Regions from separate parts of the Devosia sp. YIM 151766 genome, predicted to be linked through region 3. Evidence: predicted binding sites of a transcription regulator. Region 3 holds the regulator's gene; each other region holds the start of a gene.
The links. Region 3 encodes PhoB, which activates phosphate uptake and scavenging genes when phosphate is short. Its sites were predicted from a motif close to TGTCATNNANCTGTCAT; they were not measured.
Positions count from the first base shown of each region.

Region 1: the regulator PhoB is predicted to act here: its motif matches at 5,137-5,153, upstream of phnD (phosphate/phosphite/phosphonate ABC transporter substrate-binding protein).
Region 2: the regulator PhoB is predicted to act here: its motif matches at 5,031-5,047, upstream of O9Z70_RS15280 (DUF2794 domain-containing protein).

Region 1 covers NZ_CP127251.1:2,281,757-2,288,988, reverse strand. Annotated here, with positions in the region: gene O9Z70_RS11210 (ABC transporter substrate-binding protein) at 1-1,100, opposite strand, end outside; gene O9Z70_RS11205 (ABC transporter ATP-binding protein) at 1,128-2,213, opposite strand; gene O9Z70_RS11200 (ABC transporter permease) at 2,213-4,009, opposite strand; gene phnD (phosphate/phosphite/phosphonate ABC transporter substrate-binding protein) at 4,094-5,017, opposite strand; gene O9Z70_RS11190 (response regulator transcription factor) at 5,164-5,853, shown strand; gene O9Z70_RS11185 (sensor histidine kinase) at 5,843-7,232, shown strand, end outside.
Region 2 covers NZ_CP127251.1:3,108,296-3,115,527, forward strand. Annotated here, with positions in the region: gene thpR (RNA 2',3'-cyclic phosphodiesterase) at 26-565, opposite strand; gene O9Z70_RS15260 (Bax inhibitor-1/YccA family protein) at 768-1,493, shown strand; gene O9Z70_RS15265 (glucose/sorbosone family PQQ-dependent dehydrogenase) at 1,723-3,573, shown strand; gene O9Z70_RS15270 (GNAT family N-acetyltransferase) at 3,663-4,160, shown strand; gene O9Z70_RS15275 (GNAT family N-acetyltransferase) at 4,162-4,635, opposite strand; gene O9Z70_RS15280 (DUF2794 domain-containing protein) at 4,632-5,015, opposite strand; gene O9Z70_RS15285 (DUF1223 domain-containing protein) at 5,318-6,061, opposite strand; gene acnA (aconitate hydratase AcnA) at 6,197-7,232, opposite strand, start outside.
Region 3 covers NZ_CP127251.1:2,009,776-2,017,007, forward strand. Annotated here, with positions in the region: gene pstA (phosphate ABC transporter permease PstA) at 1-926, shown strand, start outside; gene pstB (phosphate ABC transporter ATP-binding protein PstB) at 1,007-1,774, shown strand; gene phoU (phosphate signaling complex protein PhoU) at 1,795-2,505, shown strand; gene phoB (phosphate regulon transcriptional regulator PhoB) at 2,579-3,280, shown strand; gene O9Z70_RS09835 (aldehyde dehydrogenase family protein) at 3,287-4,726, opposite strand; gene O9Z70_RS09840 (fumarylacetoacetate hydrolase family protein) at 4,772-5,923, opposite strand; gene O9Z70_RS09845 (SIMPL domain-containing protein) at 6,130-6,846, shown strand.

The DNA.
Region 1 (7,232 bases), 270 kb from region 3:
GCGGCGGTTTCCGAATGCGGGACATGCATCTGGTCGAGATAGTTGATGATGCCCGAGGCTTCCGTTTCCGGCATGGTGGCATTGGTGTTGGTCGCCAGCTTGCCGTCATCGAGCTGCGGGATCATGCCCTCGCCCGACATCATGAAATGGGAGAAGAGCTTGGCGGCGTTCGGGTGCTTGGTGCCGCTGGCGATAACCGCGACGCGGGGGGTAAGCTGGCCGACCCACGGCTTGAGGCCATCGCAGATGCCCATGCCATAGCCATTCTTCTGCGCATCGCGGAAGATCGAGGTCGAGAGGAAGCCCATGAAGGGGTTTTCCTGGCCGGGCGCGCCGATGACCGGGCCGACATCGGTGTCCGAACGGGCAACGCTCGGCTTGTTCTGGGCCAGGCGCTTGACCCATTCGGCGGTGGCGCTGTCCTCGTCGGTCACGAGCTCCTCACCGAAGAAAGCCTCATAGGCCGCGCGCATTTCGGCGTCGTCATGCGTGGCGATCTGGTTGAACCAGAACATGGTCTCGTTGCGCAGGAGCGGGTCGGGGATGGCGACGCGTCCCGTCCATTCCTCGGTGGTCAGCGCCCATAGATTGTCGATGGGGCAGCCATCGGTGTGCACGTCGGTATTATAGGCCCAGACCCAGGGGTTGAGGCTGGTAATGGCCGGGTTCTGGTATTCGGCGGGGACCTGGTCGATCAGATCGGGCGGCATCCAGCTGGTGCCGGCGCCCAGCACCATGATCTGGGTCGTCACCGAAGGCAGGTTGGACATGTTGAACACGTCGGTCTGCACGTTCTGGGCCTGGGCCTCGCGCAGGATGATCTGCTCCTGGTCCTGGCCGCTCATCTTCACGCCGGTGGCTTCGATGCCGTATTTCTCGGTGAAGGCATTGGCCATGTCGACGATCTTGCCGGTGGCGTCGATAACGGTGATCGGACCTTCCTTCTGGGCGGCCTCGATCAGGGCGTCGAGCGAATAATCCGCATCGGACAAGCCGATTTCCTGGGCGGCGGCGGGGCCCAAAAGCATCAGGGCCAGTGCCGAAATACCGGCGGTGAGCGCCATCCGGGCGCGGGCGTGGGTCTTGGACGTGAGAGTCATCTGCTCCTCCTTGTATTGTCCGTTGAATTATTGAATTTCGATGCGGCGACCGGCCGCGTCGAAGATGTGCAGGTGCTCCCGGGAGACCGAGAGACCGACATTGCCGCCCGGCGCCACGCGAGGCGCTTCGGGCGTAATGGCGAAGAATTTATCGTTGTCGACCGACAATTCGACGATCCAACTGCCGCCGGTGGGGACGATGTCGACCACTTGTGCCGAGCGGGTTTCGTCGTCGGTTTCGCTGGTCAGATGCACCGATTCCGGGCGGATGCCGACCGAGCCCGCAGCTTCGGGCAGAGCGAGCTTTGCCAGCATGGTGCGCACCCAGTCGACCAGCGGGCCGCTGGCCCCGTCCTTCAGCTCGATGATATTGATCGGCAGATTGCCGACGAATTCGGCGACGAAGCGATTGGCGGGACGCTCATAGATGTCGTCGGGCGTACCCAGCTGCTGCAATTCGCCCTCGCTCATCACCGCGATATTGGTGGCCAATGTCATCGCTTCCCATTGGTCGTGGGTGACGAAGACGATAGTGGCGCCGACCTCCTGGTGGATGCGCTTCAATTCGGCGCGCATTTCCAGCCGCAGCTTGGCATCGAGATTGGACAGCGGCTCATCGAGCAGGATCACGTCGGGCTTGAGCGCCAGCATGCGGGCCAGCGCCACGCGCTGCTGCTGGCCGCCGGAAAGCTGCGAGGGCAGGCGGTCGCGGTAGCGGGCGATGCCCAGTTTTTCGAGAACCTCGGCGACGATGCGGTCGCGCTCGGGCTTGGCCAATTTGCGCAGCTTGAGGCCGAATTCGACATTCTGCGCCACGCTCATATGCGGCCAGAGCGCATAGTTCTGGAAGACCAGCCCCATATCGCGTTTCTCGGCCGGCACATAAATGCCCTCATCGACGGAAACCAGCGTGCGGTCGCCCACGACGATCTGGCCCTCGGTTGGATGTTCGAGGCCGGCGATCATGCGCAGCGTCGTTGTCTTGCCGCAGCCGGAGGGGCCGAGCAGGCAGAGGAAATCCGACTTGACGATTTCCAGGCTGAGCCGGTCGACGGCGGGCGGCGCCGACTTGGTATAGGCCTTGCGGACGTCGCGGATGCTGATGTTGGACATTAATTGCCTCCCAGGCCATCGGAGAGTTTGGATTTGGTGAGCCGCTGCACGAAGAGCGTGCCGCCGAAGGCGATGACGCAGATCATCAGCATGACGGCATTGCTGGCCTGCGCCATGCCGTAATCGACCAGGCGCAGCGCATAGGTGGTGAGCACGTCGGTGCCCGGAACCGCGAGCACGACAACGAGGCTCAACCCCTTGATGCCGGAGATGAACGGCAGCAGCACACCCGAAACCAGCGCGCCTTTCTGGATCGGGATCACCACCGAGGTCAGCCGGCGGGTGAAGCCGGCGCCGGCATTGCGCGCCGCCTCTTCCGGATCGCGGCCCAATTGCATCATTGAGGAGATGCCGGCGCGCGAGGCAAAGGGCATCTGGTCGGCCATGATGGCGAGAACGAGGATGATCGGCGTGCCATAAAGTGCCGGAACCGGCCCGCGCTGCACGGCGAACATGGTCAGATAGGCGGCGGCAAAGGCAATGCCCGGCACCAGATAGGGCAGGAACGTGACCTGCCGCAGGAACATGGCGACGGCCTTCACTTCGGTGCGCGCCACGACATAGCCGACCAGAAGGCCGAGAAAGCCGGCGCCAAGCGAGGCGACGCCCACGATCCACAGCGTGTTCCAGGTCGCCCGCCAGAATTCGGGCGTCAGCAGGATACCCTGTTGCAGCGCGACGGTGCCCAGGCCGGTGCCGATCCAGTATTCGAGGGTGAAATTGTCGGGCGAGAACACACCCGGCACTTTCATGATGGTGGTGAGGAACAGCGCCATCAGCGGAATGAAGGCGCTGACCACAAAGACCAGTCCGGCAAAGCCGAAGGCAGGCAGCCGCCAGCGACCCAGCCGGGTCGCGCGGTTCATCGATCCCTTGGAGCCGATGACGACGAAGCGGCGTGCTTCCTTCAGCAGGTACATGTCGATGAGAATCGAGAACGAGCCCAGAATGACGATGGTGAGCGCCAGCAGGGCGCTCATGCCGGTCTGGTTAGTCGAGATGGCGCGAAACAGCGAGGTTGCCAGCACGTCGAAACCGACGGGTACGCCCAGGATATAGGTGACGCCGAAATCACCCAGGCACTTGGCAAAGATCAGCGTCGAGGCGGAAACCAGCGAGGGCAGCATCAGCGGCAGGATGATCTTGCGCGCAATGGTGCCGCCGCCGGCGCCGATGCTGCGGGCGGCATCCTCCAGCGAGGAATCGAACTGGCGCAATGCATTGCCGAAAAGCAGGATGACGAAGGGCGTATAATGCAGGGCGAGAATGGTGGTGATGGGCAAGAAACCATAGGCGAGCCAGTCGGGCGGGGTGAAGCCGAGGCTTTCCATCCAACTGGCCGAGCCGCCGGTGGTGCGGTTCTTGAACAGCGTCATCCAGGCCAGCGCAAAGGTCCAGCTTGGCAGCATATAGGGCACGATGAGAGCCGTGGAGAACCACTTCTTGGCCGGCAGGTCGGTGCGGCTGATGAGCCAGCCCAGCGGCAGGCCGACTGCGAGCGATATGGTGATGGCGCAGAGGGCGATCAGCGCCGTGTGCATCAATGGCCGCCAGAACACATCCGTCGAAATGGCGGAGAACAGCACGCGATTGACGTAATAGAGCGTCACCTCGCCCATGGCCTGCTGCGCCCGCGTCTGGTCGGCGAACTGGACCAGAAACGCGTCGGCCACCAGCAATATGACCGGCGCGGCGATCAGGTAGGAAAACAGCACTGCCAGCGCCACGCCAATCAGCGTGGTCGGATCCTGATTATGGACCTTGATTTGATAGAGGCTTCTGCCGGGATTCTGCATGACTTTCCCTGATTGCGGGTGTGCGGGGCAGCGGCCTGGCGTTCTGGCCAGCTGCCGGGGGGATGCTTGGAAATTGCTCTTGGTTCAGAAGGGCGGCGGATCGCTCACCCGCTCGATCACCTCGCGGACCGAGGCCCAGTCGCGATCATAGCTGATCGGCAGGAAATGCTCGTCGCCGCCGAATTCGGCTTTCATCTCATCGGTGAAGGTGAAGTTGAAAAAGCAGCGCTTCATCTCGGCGACGAGGTCGGGATGCAGATCATGCGCATGGGCGAAGGAGGAGGTCGGGAAAAGTCCGCTCTCATAGATGACGCGAAAGGCCTCACGGCGCACCATGCCGCGCTCGATCATCCGTTCGAGAACGTCGGACGCCACCGCCGCCATGTCGTAATCGCCGTCGGCCACGCCGAGAATCGAGCGGTCATGGCCGCCGGACATCAGCGGCACATAATTCTCGCCCGGCACCAATCCCTCGGAGGGGAAGAAGACCTGGGGCGCCAGATGCCCCGAATTGGAGAGGGCGGAAGTATGCGCCACCTTGCGCCCGGCCAGATCGGCCAGGTCCCGATAAGGCGAATCCGCCCGCACGATGGCGAGGACGCGATAGCCGCGCAATTGGTCGCCTATGCCCTTGGCCGCGAAAGGAACGGCGCCGGCATGGTTGACCGCTTCCACGGTCGGCCCGGTGGAAAAGCCGGCAAAATGCAGACGCCCCGAACGCATCGCCTCGATCTCGGCCCCGGTGCTCAACACTGGATAATAGACGATCTGCCGCCCAAGGCAGGTTTCGAGGTGGCGGGTGAAGGTCTTGAAGAGATTGGCATAGACCGCCGGGTCTTCGATGGGCGCATAGGCCCAGACCAGGGTTTGCGGATCACGCCACAGGGCCGGATCGGCGGGTAGGTCCGCGACCTGGTCGCCATCGGCGTCGCAATAGCGCTCGTGCAGGGCGCCCTGGGCGGCACATTGCTCTGCCGCCACCGTCGTCAGCGACGACAGCAGCATCATGCACAATGCCAAGCTCGCAGCCAGATGCCCTGACACCCTGTTTCCTCTACCTCCGACCGCCGGTTTCGCCCATATGGGTTTCCGGGTTTTGACGTAACGCCGATGATACTGGCCGATGCTGTCATAATCCTGTTACTTGCTGGAACATGCGTATCCTGCTGATTGAAGACACTCCCGACATCGCCTTTGCCATCTCGATGCGGCTGGAAGATGAAGGCCATAGCGTAACCGTCGCGCATGACGGCGATGCCGGCGAAGCTTTGGCTATGGCCGGCGGGCACGATCTGGTCATTCTCGATATCAACCTGCCGAGAAAGGACGGCTTTGGCGTATTGCGCAGCATCCGCGATAGCGGCCTCTTGCTGCCGGTCATCGTCATCACCGCCCGCAATCAGGTGGCGGACAAGGTCGGGCTGCTCGATCTGGGAGCCGACGATTATCTGGTCAAGCCTTTCGACCTTTCCGAGCTTGTGGCCCGTATTCGCGCGGTGGCGCGGCGGCATCTGGGCGCGGCCCAACCGGTATTGCGGCTGGGCGCGGTCACCATCGATCTCGCCTCGCGCGCAGTGATGGTGGCGGGCAAGCCGCTCGATCTGGGGCGGCGCGAATTCGACGTGCTGCAAATGCTGGCCAGTCGCTCCGGCCATACCGTCAGAAAGGACAAGCTGGTGCTGAAGCTGTTCGGCTATGAGGATGCCGGCACGCCCAACGCCATTGAACTGCTGGTCTCGCGGGTGCGGCGCAAGCTGGAGGGGAGCGATCTCGAAATCGTCACCCATCGCGGTATCGGCTATATGCTGCGCCGGCGCGCGGAAGGGACGGCCGTTGACGCGTGAATTCTCCATTCAGAGGCGGCTGCTGCTCAGTGGCGCGGCACTGCTGGCCGTTGTCAGCCTGTTCATGTTCCTGGTGGTGCGCTGGTATGCCCATGATGCGGCGGAAGAAGCCTTCGACCGCGTATTGGGCGCCGCGGCGCTGTCGATAGCCGATACGGTGTCGATCCAGGAGGGCGAGGCGACGGTCGATCTGCCGCATTCGGCCTTTGCCATTCTGGGCACGTCGCGCCTCAACCGCATTTTTTATCGTGTCGTCGCGCCCGACGGGACCCTCATTACCGGTTCGCCCATTCTCGGGCTCGAAGTACCGCACGGCACCGGGCCGGGCCTGCGCTTCTTTCCCAGCACCCATCGCGGCGCGCCGGTGCGCATCGCCGCTGCAGCGCGCTATCACACCGATGCGGCCGATGGCGGCTGGGTGGATGTGCTGGTGGCCGAGACCCGGGAGGCGCGCGACCAGCTCGGCCTGCAACTGACCGTCAATGCCGCCCTGCCGGCGATAGCGCTCGCTTTGCTGGCTTTCCTGCTGATCTGGCTGGCAGTGCGACAGGCCTTTGTGCCGCTGCGGGCGGTGGAGGCCGATCTGCGCCAGCGCACCGCGTCCGATCTGAGGCCGGTGGCCGGGCCGGTGCCGCACGAGGTCAGCGCCCTGGTCTCGGCTCTCAACGAATTCATGGAGCGGCTGGATTCGGTGCTGGTGGGGCTGAAGGGCGTTACCGCCGATGCCGCCCACCAATTGCGCACGCCACTGACGGCGATGCGGGCGCTTTCGGAACTGTCGCTCGAAAGCGCGCCGGAAGGCCGCCATCGCGAAATCATGCGCCGCATCCATGCCAATTCGGTCAGCGCCACAATCCTCGCCAACCAGATATTGTCGGACGCCACGACGCTGCATTCGCTTGAAACCCGGCTGCGGGAAAACCTCGATATGCGACAGGTTATCCGCGACGCCCTGCAACGCCTGCAGACCGAAGGTTCCTATCCCGATCTGGGCGGCGCGCTGCAACTCGAGCTTCCTCAGGAGCCGGTCATCGTCGAGGGCGAGCCGACCAGCCTGCGCGAAATGGTGCGCAACCTGATCGAGAATGCCCAGATTCATGCGCCGGGCACGATCGCGGTGGCGCTGGGGCAGGAGGGCGAGGACATTGTCCTCACGGTCGCCGACCGCGGCCCCGGCATTGCGCCGGAAATGCGGGAGAGGGTGTTCGAGCGTTTCGAGCGCGCCGGCAGCAGCCGGCCCGGATCGGGCCTCGGCCTGCCCATCGCCCGCAATGTCGCCAGGGCGATGGGCGGCAGCATCGGCATCGCGGATCGCGAGGGGGGCGGGCTGGCGATCACCGTGCGCCTGCCCAGCAGCGGCGGCAACAAAGGCGGCGGAC
Region 2 (7,232 bases), 1.1 Mb from region 3:
ACGGTTAAGGAAACGCTAACGGCGCTCAAGCGGCCAGCGGATAGCTCTGTTCGACCAGATAGGGGCCGCCCCCGACCGAATCGCGGCTGGAGAACAGCACGAAACGCGCCGGTACGAAGCTCAACGGCTCGAAGCGCGCCGCTTCGGCGAGAAATCGCGCCACGTCTGCGGCACTGGTGCCGCGCAGCCGCGCCAGGGTGACATGCGGCACGAATTTGCGTCCCTCGGGCGGCAATCCCACCAGCTGCAGCACCCGCTCATGCGCCGCCTGCAAGCGGCTGAGCGCTTCGGACGGCTCGACGCTGGCATATAATGTCCGCGGCTTGTCGCCGCCAAATACGCTCAACTGGGTCAGACGCACGGGAAATTGCGGCGAATTGCTCAGCCGGTCGAGGCTGTCGGCGACCTCATTGGCGATCTGGCCATCGACATCGCCGATGAAACGCAGGGTGATGTGATAGTTTTCCGGATCGACCCAGCGGGCTCCGATCAATCCACCGCGCTTCAGCGACAGGGCGAAGCCCAGATCGGCGGGAATTTCGAGGCCAGTAAAGAGCCGGGGCATGGCTGCCTCCCGGGCAAGCGGCGACGCGATTCTGGGATTGAGCCTAACACAATGATTTTATCGGGCCAGTCCCGATGCCGCAGCGCGCCATTTATCCTTGTCAATCAATGACGACATCCCCATATTCCCCTGCAAGTGGCATGAGCCAATTGCCCCCGGCGGTGAAAAGACCGCATCGAAAATGGGAAAGGAAAACCTGAGAATGGCTGAATATGACCGTCAGACCCTCAATGCGCGGGCCGGCTCGGCCTTGGCCATCGACGAGGGCCTGCGCAGCTATATGCTGCGTGTCTACAATTACATGGGCCTCGGCCTCGTCGTGACCGGGCTGGTCGCCTATTTCACCAGCCAATGGGCGATGTCGAGCCAGGCCAATGCCGAGCTGCTCTATGGCAGCCCGCTGGCCTGGGTGCTGATGCTCTCGCCGCTGGCTTTCGTGCTGGTGCTGAGCTTCGGCATCAACAAGCTTTCCGTGCCGGCGGCGCAGGCGGTGTTCTGGGCTTTCGCCGCCGTGATGGGCCTGTCGCTCTCGTCGATCTTCCTGGTCTATACCGGCGCCTCGATCGCCAAGGTGTTCTTCATCACCGCCGCCACGTTCGGCGCCATGAGCCTTTACGGCTACACCACCAAGCGTGACCTGACCGGCATGGGCAGCTTCCTGTTCATGGGCCTGATCGGCATCATCATCGCTTCCATCGTCAACATCTTCATGCAGTCCTCGATGATGGAATTCGTGATCTCGGTGGTCGGCGTGCTGATCTTCACCGGCCTCACCGCCTATGACACCCAGAAGATCAAGGAAAGCTATTCCGAGCATTACGGTGCCGACGTGATGGCCAAGAACGCCATTATGGGCGCGCTCTCGCTCTATCTCGACTTCATCAACCTGTTCCTGATGCTGCTGCGCCTGTTCGGCAATCGCGAATAGGAGCACGGACCTCGATCACCTGGTCGAGGGATACGGTCGAACGACAATCCGGGCCGCGGCTTGCACAAGCCGCGGCCTTTTCTGTGCGGCCCCGTCAGGCCAAGCGGCGTGGATAAATTCAAATCTTCTTCGAAAGCTTATGGAACCTTAACCCGGCTCGTTCGTTGTGTGGATCGGGCCTTCGGATCGCGGCCCGCATCGGCTTGGATCTTCTATAAGGAAATTGCTCATGACTACGCGGCATATCGGGCGCGCGAGCGCGGCTTCGCTTGTGCGGACTTTGGCCGGGGGGGCGCTGGCCACGGCGCTGATGCTGACTACGAGCCTGACCCTGGCTCAGGACAACCCCGTCGACATCGAAGCCGGCCAGGACAGTCTGTTTTCGGCGCGGGTGCTGACCTCGGGTCTGGCCAATCCCTGGGAAATCACCTGGGGTCCGGACGATCTGATCTGGGCGACCGAACGCTCCTCGGGCGAGGTGACCCGTATCGATCCCTTTACCGGCGCGCAGCAGACGCTGCTCACCCTGGACGATTTCAGCGTCGACGTGCAGCATCAGGGCCTGCTCGGCATGGCGCTGCATCCCGAATTGCTGACCGGCACCGGCAATGATTACGTCTATCTGGTCCATACCTATGAGACCGGCACCGCCGATGCGCCTAGCCCCCGCGCCAAGCTGGTCCGCTACACCTATGACGTGGACAATCAGGAGCTGACCAACCCGGTTGAATTGCTGACCGGCGTTCCCGCCGGCAACGATCACAATGCCGGCCGGGTCAAGATCGGTCCCGACATGAAGCTCTATTATACCATCGGCGAGCAGGGCGCCAATTTCGGCGGCAATTATCAGCTCCCCAACCATGCCCAATTGCTGCCCACCGCCGAGCAGGTCGCCGACGAGGACTGGACCGCTTATTCCGGCAAGGTGCTGCGGCTCAATCTCGACGGTTCCATCCCCGAGGACAATCCGGAAATCGACGGTGTGCGCAGCCACATCTTCACCTATGGCCACCGCAATCCGCAGGGCATCGATTTCGGCCCCGACGGCACCATCTATGTCTCCGAGCACGGCCCGGATACCGACGATGAGCTCAACGTCTTGCAGCCGGGCGGCAATTACGGCTGGCCCAATGTCGCGGGCTTTGTCGATGACAAGGCCTATGTCTACGGCAATTGGAGCGAAGCGCCGCAGGACCTGCGCTATACCGGCCGCAACATTCCCGATACGGTGCCGCTCTATCCGGAAACCGAATTCGAGGCCGAGGTTGTCGATCCCATCGCCACCTATTGGACGGTCGACAATGACTTCGACTTCGCCGGCGGCTGCGGCTGGATCTGCAACCCGACCGTCGCGCCGGGCTCAGTCGAATATTACGCCGCCGGGGACAATGGCATCGCCGAATGGGACAATTCGGTGCTGCTGCCGACCCTCAAGCACGGTCAGCTCTATGTCCAGCACCTGACCGAAGACGGCCAGCAGGCCGATGGCTTGCCGACGGCCTGGTTCAGCACCCAGAACCGCTATCGCGACACCGCCATCTCCGCCGACAACAAGACGGTGTTCATCGCCACCGATGGCTTCGGCACCGCTGCCGAGAAGTTCGGCACGACCGGCTTCACCAATGTGCTGCACAATCCCGGCGCCATCCTGATGTTCACCTATATGGGCGAAGACGGCACCGCCGCGAATGAGGACAGCATCTCGCTGGCTCCGGCCGCCAGCGCCGATGAGGCTCCCGCCTCCGACGACGCGGCGGCCGCCGAAGCGGAGACGGAACAGACCTCCAGCGCCGAGTTCGACCTGTTCTTCAATCAGGGCCGGACTTTATACGGCACCACCTGCGCCGCCTGCCACGGTCCGGCGGGCAAGGGCGCCCAGGGGCCGGCTTTTGTCGGCAACGAAGCGCTGGGCGACACGGCCTATCTGGCCACCACCCTCATCCATGGTTTCGGCTATATGCCGCCGTTCGGCAGCCAGCTGGACGACGAGCAGATCGCCTCGATCACCACCTATATCCGCAATAGCTGGGGCAATGAATTCGGCCCGGTGACCACCGCGGAAGTCGCCGAGCAGCGCTAAGAACACGGCGCCTCCAGCCCGAAATTTGGTTGGACGACAAACCGGGCCGCAGCTTACAAAAGCTGCGGCCTTTTTCTGGTGCCCATCCGATGACCGATCTTGTCCTGCGCAGCTTCTCCTGGTCCGATATCCCCGCCATCACGGCGCTCTATCGCCATTACGTCGAAAACAGCGCCATCACCTTCGACCTCGAGGCGCCGGACGAAGCGGCGATGGCCGAAAAAATCGCCAGGCTGAAACAGCTCGGCCATCCGCTCATCGTCTCCGAACGCCACAACAAGCTACTGGGCTATGCCTATGCCAGCTTCTACCGCCCCCGCGCCGCCTATCGCTTCACCTGTGAGGATTCGATCTATCTCGATCCCGGCGCCACCGGAAAGGGCCTGGGCAAGTTGATGCTGGGCGAGCTGCTGCTCCAGTCCCGGGCCGCCGGCTTCCGGCAGATGCTGGCGGTGATCACGGCGGGAACCGACAACTCGCTGCGCCTACACGAGAATTTCGGCTTCCAGCAGGTCGGCTATTTCCGCGATGTCGGCTTCAAATTCGACCGCTGGCACGATGTCGTGCATTTGCAGAAGACGCTATAGCTCAACCAAGCAGCTGCTTGCGCATCGGATAGCCATTGACCCCACGTCCACTGGCCTGCGGCCCATCGGCAAGCCAGCCGGCGGCCTGATAGAAGCGGCGGGCCGTCGCCGTGCTCTCAAGCTGTGCTTCGGCAAAGCCCAGCGCCACCAGTTCGGCTTCGAGCCGCACCAGCATGGCCTTGCTGATACCCCCGAACCGCGCCTGCGGAGCGACATAGTTGAGCGCCACCTCGCCATCCAGGGTGACCCCGCCAACGGCGAGCACTTCGCCATTCCGCTCCGCCACGAACAGTCGCAACTTCGCGTTTTCCAGCATGGAAGCGACGCCATTGACGGATTTGTTGGCAGTCCAGGCGGCCAGCGCTTCGGGCTCATTGCGGTGATCTGGGCCGCACAATTCCGTAATCGAGGCGATGAGGACGCGGCTCATTGCCGGCACGTCCTCCACCCGCGCCGAACGGATGCGCAAGCTCATCCCACCAGCGTCAGGCCCGGGTCGAGCACCCGCAGGACCTGCACCAGGTCATGGCCGCGCTTGAGGATCAGCCCCTGCTGGTTGATGACCATGTATTGGCCCTGCCTGGCGCGCAGTTTGGGATTCTTCTCCACCACGAAGACCGGCCGCTCGGAAACCCTTGCATAGATGGAGAACAGCGCCTGGTCCTTGAGGAAATCCATGGCGTAATCGCGCCATTCGCCGGCGGCGACCTTGCGGCCATAAAGGGTGAGAATCTGCATCAGCTCGCGCCGGTCGAACACCACGACGGGCTGCGCCGGGCGGGAATTGGCCACTTGCGGCTCGCCCACATGCACAAGGGAAATATTGTTCCGGGAAGTGTTACGGGGGCCCTGCACGCGACCTCGATACCCTGTCATCGCGCCGGCATGATCGACGCATTCGCCAGGCAAGGCAAGGGGTGAAAATTCCCCATTTCCGCCATGATCTATCCCTTTTGACGCCCCATTGAACCGGCATCGTCCAACCATTGCCTCCAGTGGTTGGCAATCGGACCGAACGAGCCCCCAAACCATGAGGTCCGGTTGCCAGCCCCCCAATTGAGTTGACCTAAGTCATTTCGCCCGCTCCTGCTTGCAGGGGCGGGCTTTTTTCACGGCGAAATGGAGGCGCGGTCGGCTCCCTCCGAAAGGGGGGAGCTCTAGAACCGGTATGTCGCCGCACCCAGGATCGGGCCGGGCAGGCCATTGCGTTCGTTCTGCACCAGCACGGCCAAGCCGTTATTGCCCGGCTCGCTGTTCGTCAGGCCGGCCAGCGGCAGCTTAATCTCGGCTCCGGTCCGCGCTTCCCACATTCCCAATATCTGCTTGTCGGTCACTACCTTGGTATAGACCATGTTCTTGCCGGCATTCTCGCCTGCCGCGATCGCCACATCGGCCCGGTCGAGATAGCGCACCAGCCAGATCTGGGCATCGTCCAGCATCTCATCGGCCGGCACCTCGACCTTGAGCATGTCGCCCTGACGCGTGAGGCTGACCGCCAGCGGCAATTGCGCCGAGGCCAGGGCGTCCTGCACCTCCTCGCGCCGCGAGCCGACGACGCCCTCCGAACCATTGACCACCATTTGCGGGGTATAGATGCGCGAGGAACCCCAGCTCTTGGCATAGGCCCGCTGCCGGTCGGAAAAGCCCTTATGCGCAAAGGTGTCTTCCCAGCCGATATAGTCCCAGTAATCGACATGATAGGCCAGGGCCACGACATCGCCGCGTTCGGCCAGGCTGGTGAGCAACGCATCGGCGGGCGGGCATTGCGAACAGCCCTGGCTGGTGAAGAGTTCCACCACCGCCCTGGACTGGCCCGGCATGCTTTCGGCGCCCGGCGCCACCACGAAGGCGAAGGACATGACGGAGCCGGTTATGAAGCCGAGGGCGAGATGCGGAAGCATGGCAAGGTTGTAAGCCGGGGCGGCGGCGGCTGCCTAGTCAAAAGCGGGTGAGAGCGGCAAGGATTCGACTCGCCGACATGAAAAATGGCGGCCCGCAGGCCGCCATTCGCAAAAAACCGTCGATGTAAACGCTGCTTACGCGGCCACCAGGCTCCGCAGCACATAATGCAGGATGCCGCCATGCCGGAAATAATCCAGCTCGTTGGCCGTATCGATGCGGCAGCGGGTCTCGACATCGAGCACCGAGCCATCGGCGCGGGTGATGCGGACATTGACCATGGCGCGCGGCTCGATATTCTCCACCCCGGCAATGTCGATGACTTCCGAACCGTCGAGGCCCAGGCTCTGCCAGCTGTCGCCATCCTTGAATTGCAGCGGGATGACGCCCATGCCGACCAGATTGGAGCGGTGGATGCGCTCGAAGCTCTGGGCGATGACCGCTTTGACCCCGAGCAGATTGGTGCCCTTGGCCGCCCAGTCGCGCGACGAGCCGGTGCCATATTCCTTGCCGGCGAAGATCACCAGCGGCGTGCCCTTCTGCTGATAGGCCATGGCCGCGTCATAGATCGGCATCTGCTCGCCCGAGGGACCCCGGGTGAAGCCGCCCTCGACGCCGTCGAGCATCATGTTCCGGATGCGGATATTGGCGAAGGTGCCGCGCATCATCACCTCGTGATTGCCGCGGCGGGCACCATAGGAGTTGAAATCCTTGGGGGCCACCTGGCGCTCGGTGAGATATTGGCCGGCCGGGGTGCCGGCCTTGAACGAACCGGCCGGGGAAATGTGGTCGGTGGTGATGGAATCGAGGAACAGCGCCAGCACCCGGGCCGAGGCCACGTCGGTCACCGGCTTGGGCTCCATGGTCAGGTCATCGAAATAGGGCGGGTTCTGCACATAGGTGGAGGACGAATTCCAGCCATAGGTTTCCCCGCCTTCGACGGCGATGCCCTGCCAGTGCTCGTCGCCCTTGAACACGTCCGAATAGCGCGAACGGAACATGTCGGCGGTGACGTGCTCGCGCACGATCTCGGCGATCTCGTGGTTGGAGGGCCAGATATCCCGGAGATAGACCGGCTGGCCATCGCTGCCGGTGCCCAGCGGCTCGGTGGTGATGTCGACATTGAGGGTGCCGAGCAGCGCATAGGCCACCACCAGCGGCGGCGAGGCCAGG
Region 3 (7,232 bases):
TCCGCGAACTCTTCGTCCGCGATCCGGGCCTGCTCGGCCAGCGCGTCAATGTCGACCTGCTGGCCTCGGCCAATACCGACAATTGGGTCAAGGGCAATATCAACCGCGAACTGGATGATGCCCGGCAGCAGCTCTCCGCCCCCGCCCGCGCCCTCATCGACATTTTCGAGGAAAACGGCACCATCAGCCAGGGCTTTGCCTGGTCGCTGTTCACCAATGTCGACAGCCGCTCCGCCCCGGCCGCCGCCGGCCTGCTCGGCGCGCTCATGGGCACGTTCTGGATGATGCTGGTCGTCATCGTCCTTGCCGTGCCCCTCGGCGTCGGCAGCGCCATCTACCTGGAGGAATTCGCGCCCAAATCGCGACTGACCGATCTCATCGAGGTCAATATCAACAATCTCGCCGCCGTGCCCTCCATCGTCTTCGGCCTGCTCGGCGCCGCCGTGTTCATCAACTGGTTTCGCCTGCCGCTCTCGGCGCCGCTGGTCGGCGGCCTGGTGCTGACGCTGATGACCCTGCCCACCATCATCATCGCCACCCGCGCCGCGCTCAAGGGCGTCTCCCCCGCTTTGCGCCAGGCGGCCCTCGGCATGGGCGCCTCCCGGACGCAGATGGTGTTCCACCACGTCCTGCCCGTCACCTTCCCCTCCATCCTCACCGCCACCATTATCGGGGTGGCGCAGGCCATGGGCGAAACCGCGCCATTGCTGCTTATCGGCATGAATGCCTTCGTCGCCGCCGTGCCCGGCACGCCGATCGAGCAGGCCACCGCTCTGCCGGTGCAGATCTATCTCTGGCAGGGCAATGAGAACCGCAATTTCTTCGAGCCGCGCGCCTCCGCCGCCATTCTGGTGCTGCTGGTCTTCATGATCACTCTCAACGCCATCGCGATCTTCCTGCGGTCGCGGCTTGAAAAGCGCGCTTAGGAGCCTGACAAATGGACATTCTGGCCGGCAAGACCAAAATCCCCGCCAAGACCTTGAGCGCCAACCTGGACCCCATCGAGATGATCGAGCCCAATATTCGCCTCACCGCCCGCGATGTCACCGTCCATTACGGCGCCAAGCAGGCCCTGCACGGCATTTCCATCGACATCCCCGACCGCGCCGTCACCGCCTTTATCGGCCCCTCGGGCTGCGGCAAATCCACCTTCCTGCGCTGCATCAACCGCATGAACGACACCATTGAGGGCGCGAGGGTCGGCGGCCGCATCGAACTGGACGGCCAGGATATCTATGCCGCCGATCTCGACGTGGTGGAGCTGCGCGCCCGGGTCGGCATGGTGTTCCAGAAACCCAACCCCTTCCCCAAATCGATCTACGACAATGTCGCCTATGGCCCCCGCATCCATGGCCTGGCCCGGACCAAGGCCGATCTCGACGAGATCGTCGTGTCCTCGCTCCGCAAGGCCGGCCTGTTCGAGGAGGTCAAGGACCGCCTCGCCGAACCCGGCACCGGCCTTTCCGGCGGCCAGCAGCAGCGGCTCTGCATTGCCCGCGCCATTGCCGTCGGCCCCGAAGTCATCCTCATGGACGAGCCCTGCTCGGCGCTGGACCCCATCGCCACCGCCATCATCGAGGAACTGATCGACGAATTGCGCGAAAACTACACCATCGTCATCGTCACCCATTCGATGCAGCAGGCGGCCCGGGTCAGCCAGAAGACCGCCTTCTTCCATCTCGGCAACCTCATCGAGCAGGGCGACACCGAAGAGATTTTCACCAATCCGGTGAACAAGCAGACCCAGGACTACATCATGGGCCGCATCGGCTGATTGCGGGGAAGGAGATCGTCATGCCCAATACCGGTTCTGAACATATCGTTACCGCCTATAGCGATGAACTCGCCGGGCTCGCCCAAGCCATCGCCGAAATGGGTGGCCTGGTCGAAGTCGCCATCGAAAACGGCACCCGTTCCCTGCTCAAGCTCGACCGCGAACTGGCCGATATCACCATCATCGCCGATCAGCGCATCGACGATATGCAGCGCCGGATCGACGACATGGCCGTTTCCATGATCGCCCGCCGCCAGCCCATGGCCAGCGACCTGCGCGCCATCATCACCGCCATCCACGTCGCCAACGACCTCGAACGCATCGGCGACATGGCCAAGCAGTTGGCCCGCCGCTCGCTCAAGCTCGAAGGCATAAACCTGCAACCCACCTTCTATAACGGCGTCAAGAACATGACCGGCCTGGTGCTGCGCCAGGTCAAGGACGCGCTCGACGCCTATGCCAATCGCGACGCCGCCGCCTCGGTCGATGTGTGCAACCGCGACGACGAGGTCGACGCCATGTACACCTCGCTGTTCCGCGAACTCCTGACCTATATGCTGGAAGACCCGCGCAACATCACCACCTGCACCCATTTGCTGTTCTGCGCCAAGAACCTCGAACGGGTCGGCGACCACGCCACCAATATCGCCGAACGCGCCTATTACCTGGCCACCGGCCGGCAGCTCACCGTCGAAGTACAGGAATTGCAGCGCCAGCAGATAAAGGTTTAGCGACAACGTTACAGCGTCATTCCCGGAACAGCCCCCGGCCTCTTCCGAGCGCCGACCGACGGAGCACATCCATATGCCCGCGACCATTCTCATCGTCGAAGACGAAGCCGATATCGCCCTCCTTCTGCGCTATAATCTCGAAGCGGAGGGCTATCGCGTCGTTACCGCCGAAAGCGGCGACGAGGCCCAGCAGGCCATCGCCGAAAAGCTCCCCGATCTGATCCTGCTCGACTGGATGCTGCCGGAAGTCTCCGGCATCGAGCTGTGCCGGCGCCTGCGCGCCCGCGAGCAAACCAGCCGCGTGCCGATCATCATGCTCACCGCCCGCGGCGAGGAGGAAGAGCGGGTGCGCGGCCTTACCACCGGCGCCGACGATTATATCGTCAAGCCCTTCTCGGTGCCCGAACTGGTCGCCCGCATCCAGGCGCTGCTGCGCCGCTCCAACCCCAATCTGGTCACCGCCGCGCTCAAGCTCGGCGATCTCGAGCTCGACCGCACCACCCACCGGGTCCGCCGCGCCAATCGCGACGTCCATCTCGGCCCCACCGAATATCGCCTGCTCGAATATCTCATGCGCCATCCCGGCCGCGTCTATTCGCGCGAGCAATTGCTCGATGGCGTCTGGGGCAATGACGTCTATGTCGACGAGCGCACCGTCGACGTCCATATCGGCCGGCTGCGCCGCGCCATCAATCGCGGCCGCGAAGCCGACCCCATCCGCACCGTGCGCGGGGCCGGCTACGCCTTCGACGAACGCTTCGCCCAGACCGCGTGAGGGAGCTTAGCCGGCAGCGGTATAGGCGGTCTTCACGATGGTGAAGAACTCGGCCGCATAGGTGCCCTGCTCGCGCGGGCCATAGCTCGAACCCTTGCGGCCTCCGAACGGCACGTGGAAATCCACCCCGGCCGTCGGCACATTGACCATGACCATGCCGGCTTCCGAATTGCGCTTGAAGTGGGTGGCATATTTCAGCGACGTCGTGACGATACCGGCGCTCAGGCCGAATTCCGTGTCGTTCGCCGTGGCCAGCGCTTCCTCGTAATCCTTGACCTTGATCACCGCCGCGACCGGGCCGAAAATTTCCTCCCGGGCGATCCGCATGGAATTGGTGGCCTCGGTGAACAGCGCCGGCTGCAGGAAATAGCCCTCGGTATCCTTCGTCACCCGCTCGCCGCCAGCCACCAGCCTGGCGCCCTCGCCCTTGCCGATCTCGATGTAATCCACGTCCTGCTTGAGCTGGCTCGGATCGACCACCGGGCCGATTTCCGTATCCTTTTCGAGGGCATGGCCCACCCGCAAACCACTGGTCCGCTCGGCCAGCGCGGCGACGAACTTGTCGTGGATGCCTTCGGTCACGATCACCCGGCTCGACGCCGTGCAGCGCTGGCCGGTCGAGAAGAACGCCGATTGCGCCACGCTCTCCACCGCCACCTTGAGGTCGGCGTCATCGAGCACGATGGTCGGATTCTTGCCGCCCATTTCCAGCTGGAACTTGCGGCCATGCTTGATCGAGGCCTCGGCCACGCGCTTGCCGGTCCCCACCGATCCGGTGAAGGAAATGGCATTCACATCGGGGCTGTCCAGCAGCGTCTGCCCGACCACCGAGCCCTTGCCCATCACCAGGTTCAGCACGCCCTTGGGCAGGCCGGCGCGGTGCAGGATATCGACGATGGCCCAGGTCGAGCCCGGCACCAGATCGGCCGGCTTGATGACCACGCTATTGCCATAGGCCAGGGCCGGGGCAATCTTCCAGGCCGGGATGGCGATCGGGAAGTTCCACGGCGTGATGATGCCGACGACACCCACCGGCTCGCGGGTGATTTCGACCGTCAGACCGGGCCGCGCGCTGGGCAGGATCTCACCGGCCAGACGCAGCGTTTCACCGGCGAAGAAGTCGAAAATCTGAGCGGCGCGCGTCACTTCGCCAATGCCCTCCGGCAGCGTCTTGCCCTCTTCGCGGCTCAGCAGCTCGCCCAATTCCTGCTTGCGGGCCAGAATTTCCTGGCTGGCCTTGGACAGGATGGCGTGGCGTTCGAGAATGCCCGAGCGCGACCAGGCCGGAAAGGCGGCCTTGGCGGCGGCGATGGCCTGGTTGGTCTCCTCGACATTGGCGCGGGCATAAAGGCCGACGACTTCGTTGATATTGGAGGGGTTGATATTCTCGACCCCATCCGCGCCCACCCATTCGCCATCGATGAGGTTCTTGTGCAATTCGGTCATGTCGATGCCTTTCGGTAATGCGCCTCGGAGGAAAAAGCGCTTAGATCAGAGCAGGTTGGCGCGAGCGAGATCACGCAGGAAATGGCTGGTGCCATAGGTCCAGGGCGGACATTTCGTGGACAGGTTCACCCGATTTGCCAGCGTACCCAGACTGGGTGTCGAAATCGAGACCAGGTCGCCGATGCGGTGGGTAAAGCCTTTGCCGGCGCCGTCGCGATCCTTCACCGGCGCGAACATGGTGCCGAGATAGAGCACCAGCCCATCGGGATATTGGTGATGCTCGCCAATGGTCGCGGATACCAGGGATTCCGGGGTACGGGAGATTTCCGCCATGTTGGAATGGCCCTCCAGCACGAAGCCGTCCAACCCCTCGACGCGCAGGGCGATTTCCGCCTGTTTCACCGTTTCGAGGGTGAAATCGCCGTCGAAAAGCCGCACGAACGGACCCAGCGATGCTGACGCATTGTTATCTTTGGCCTTGCCCAGCAGCAGCGCCGAACGCCCTTCGACGTCGCGCAGATTGACGTCATTGCCCAAAGTCGCGCCGACGATCTCGCCCTTGCTGGTCACCAGCAGCGCAATCTCGGGTTCGGGATTGTTCCACGTCGAAACCGGGTGCAGCCCGACCTCGGCGCCATAGCCCACCGCGCTCATCGGCTGGCTCTTGGTGAAGATTTCCGCGTCCGGGCCGATTCCCACTTCGAGATATTGGCTCCACACGCCCTTCTCGATCAGCTTCGCCTTGACCTGCATGGCGGCATCCGAGCCCGGCACCAATTGCGACAGGTCCGTGCCGATCAGGTCGAGGATTTCGCCACGCAGCGCCTCGGCGCGGGACATGTCGCCGCGCGCCTGTTCCTCGATGACGCGCTCCAGCAGCGAGACGACGAAAGTGACGCCGGAAGCCTTGATCGCCTGCAGGTCGATCGGCGCCAGCAGCCGCGGAAGATCGGCGCGCTTATTGCCGTCCAGGGCATTGGCGAGAACGGCGTCCACCTCGCCCACCGGCCGGCCCGGCGCATTGCGCACATGCTCGGCGGCGCGGCCGCTTTCGGCCACGTCGCGTACGCTGGCCAGCCCGCGCGCCGTGATGTCGACAAGCTGCCCGTCCCGGACCGTGACGATACGGGGATGATCGAAATCGGGAACCCAGGCACGCCCGATGAGAATGCCGTCCGGAATATGGTTTGAATTCATATGCATCGCCCCTGACATGTCAGGGCAAGTGACTAGCGCAGTGCTCCGGTCCGGCGCAAGCATGAACACGATAAATCATACTTTATGCCAAGCATGCCTGAACAATCGCGGGCATGCTCGTTCAATTCCGGTTCATCCACGCCGCAATACTGACGCATTGGCCCGGGAAATCTTCCCGGGCCAATGCACCCCAAAGGAGTCTGCCAATGCGTGTCCTCAGCGTCCTCGCCCCCCTTGCCTTTCTTGCCACCGCGCTGCCCGCCTATGCCGGCTCGATCGCCATCGAAGGGCGCGGCGAAGTGCGCGCCGCACCGGACATGGCCACGATCAATTCCGGCGTGACCACGCAGGGCGCCACGGCGCGCGAAGCGCTCGACGCCAATACCGAGGCGATGAGCGAGCTGATCGCCGCTCTCAAGCAATCCGGCATCGAGGCCCGCGACATCCAGACCTCGGGCTTCTCGGTCAATCCCAATTATGTCTATTCCGATGCCCGCGACGAATTGGGCTATACGCTGCCCCCGCGCATCAATGGCTATCAGGTCTCCAATTCGGTGACCGTGGTGGTGCGTGACCTCGAAGACCTCGGCGCCATTCTCGACAAATCGGTGACCGTGGGCGCCAATACCGTCAATGGCGTTTCCTTCTCCGTCGCCGATCCGGCCGACCTGCTCAACGAGGCCCGCAAGGCCGCCTTTGCCGATGCCCGCGGCAAGGCCGAACTCTATGCCGATGTCGCCGGCGTCGGTCTGGGCGAGCTGGAATCGATCTCCGAACGGCAGGATTTCAGCGGCCCGCAGCCCTATCCCATGTATGCCCGCGCCGAACTGGCTCAGTCCGCCGCCGTTCCCGTCGAGGCCGGCGAACTGACCTTCGCCATCAGCGTCAATGTGACGTGGGATTTGGACAACACTAACGACTAATCCACAGAACCTTTTCGGGCCTGCCATGTTTTGGACAAACCTGCCCGGCCAAACGCACGTTGTTACATGGGCGGCGGATCGAGTCCTCCATCTGCCGCCATGTTCCCGAATCCCCTCAACGAGGGGGCTTGGGCGGTGGGGACGGTTCCACCGTAGTCACTCCGTCCCCACCAACCCCTTTTTGGAATTTTCTCTGGTCGCGAAGGAAGAGCCCTCGCGTCAAGCGCGAGGGTGACGAGCGGGGGTTGCCCTGCTCCGGGGTAGAGGCCGCACAATGTTCTCGTAGGCCTCATCCTGAGCTTGTCGAAGGACGAGGTCGCGGCCACGGAGCTACCGACCTCGTGGTTCGACAGGCTCACCATGAGGTCTAACGGCGTTGCGGTGGC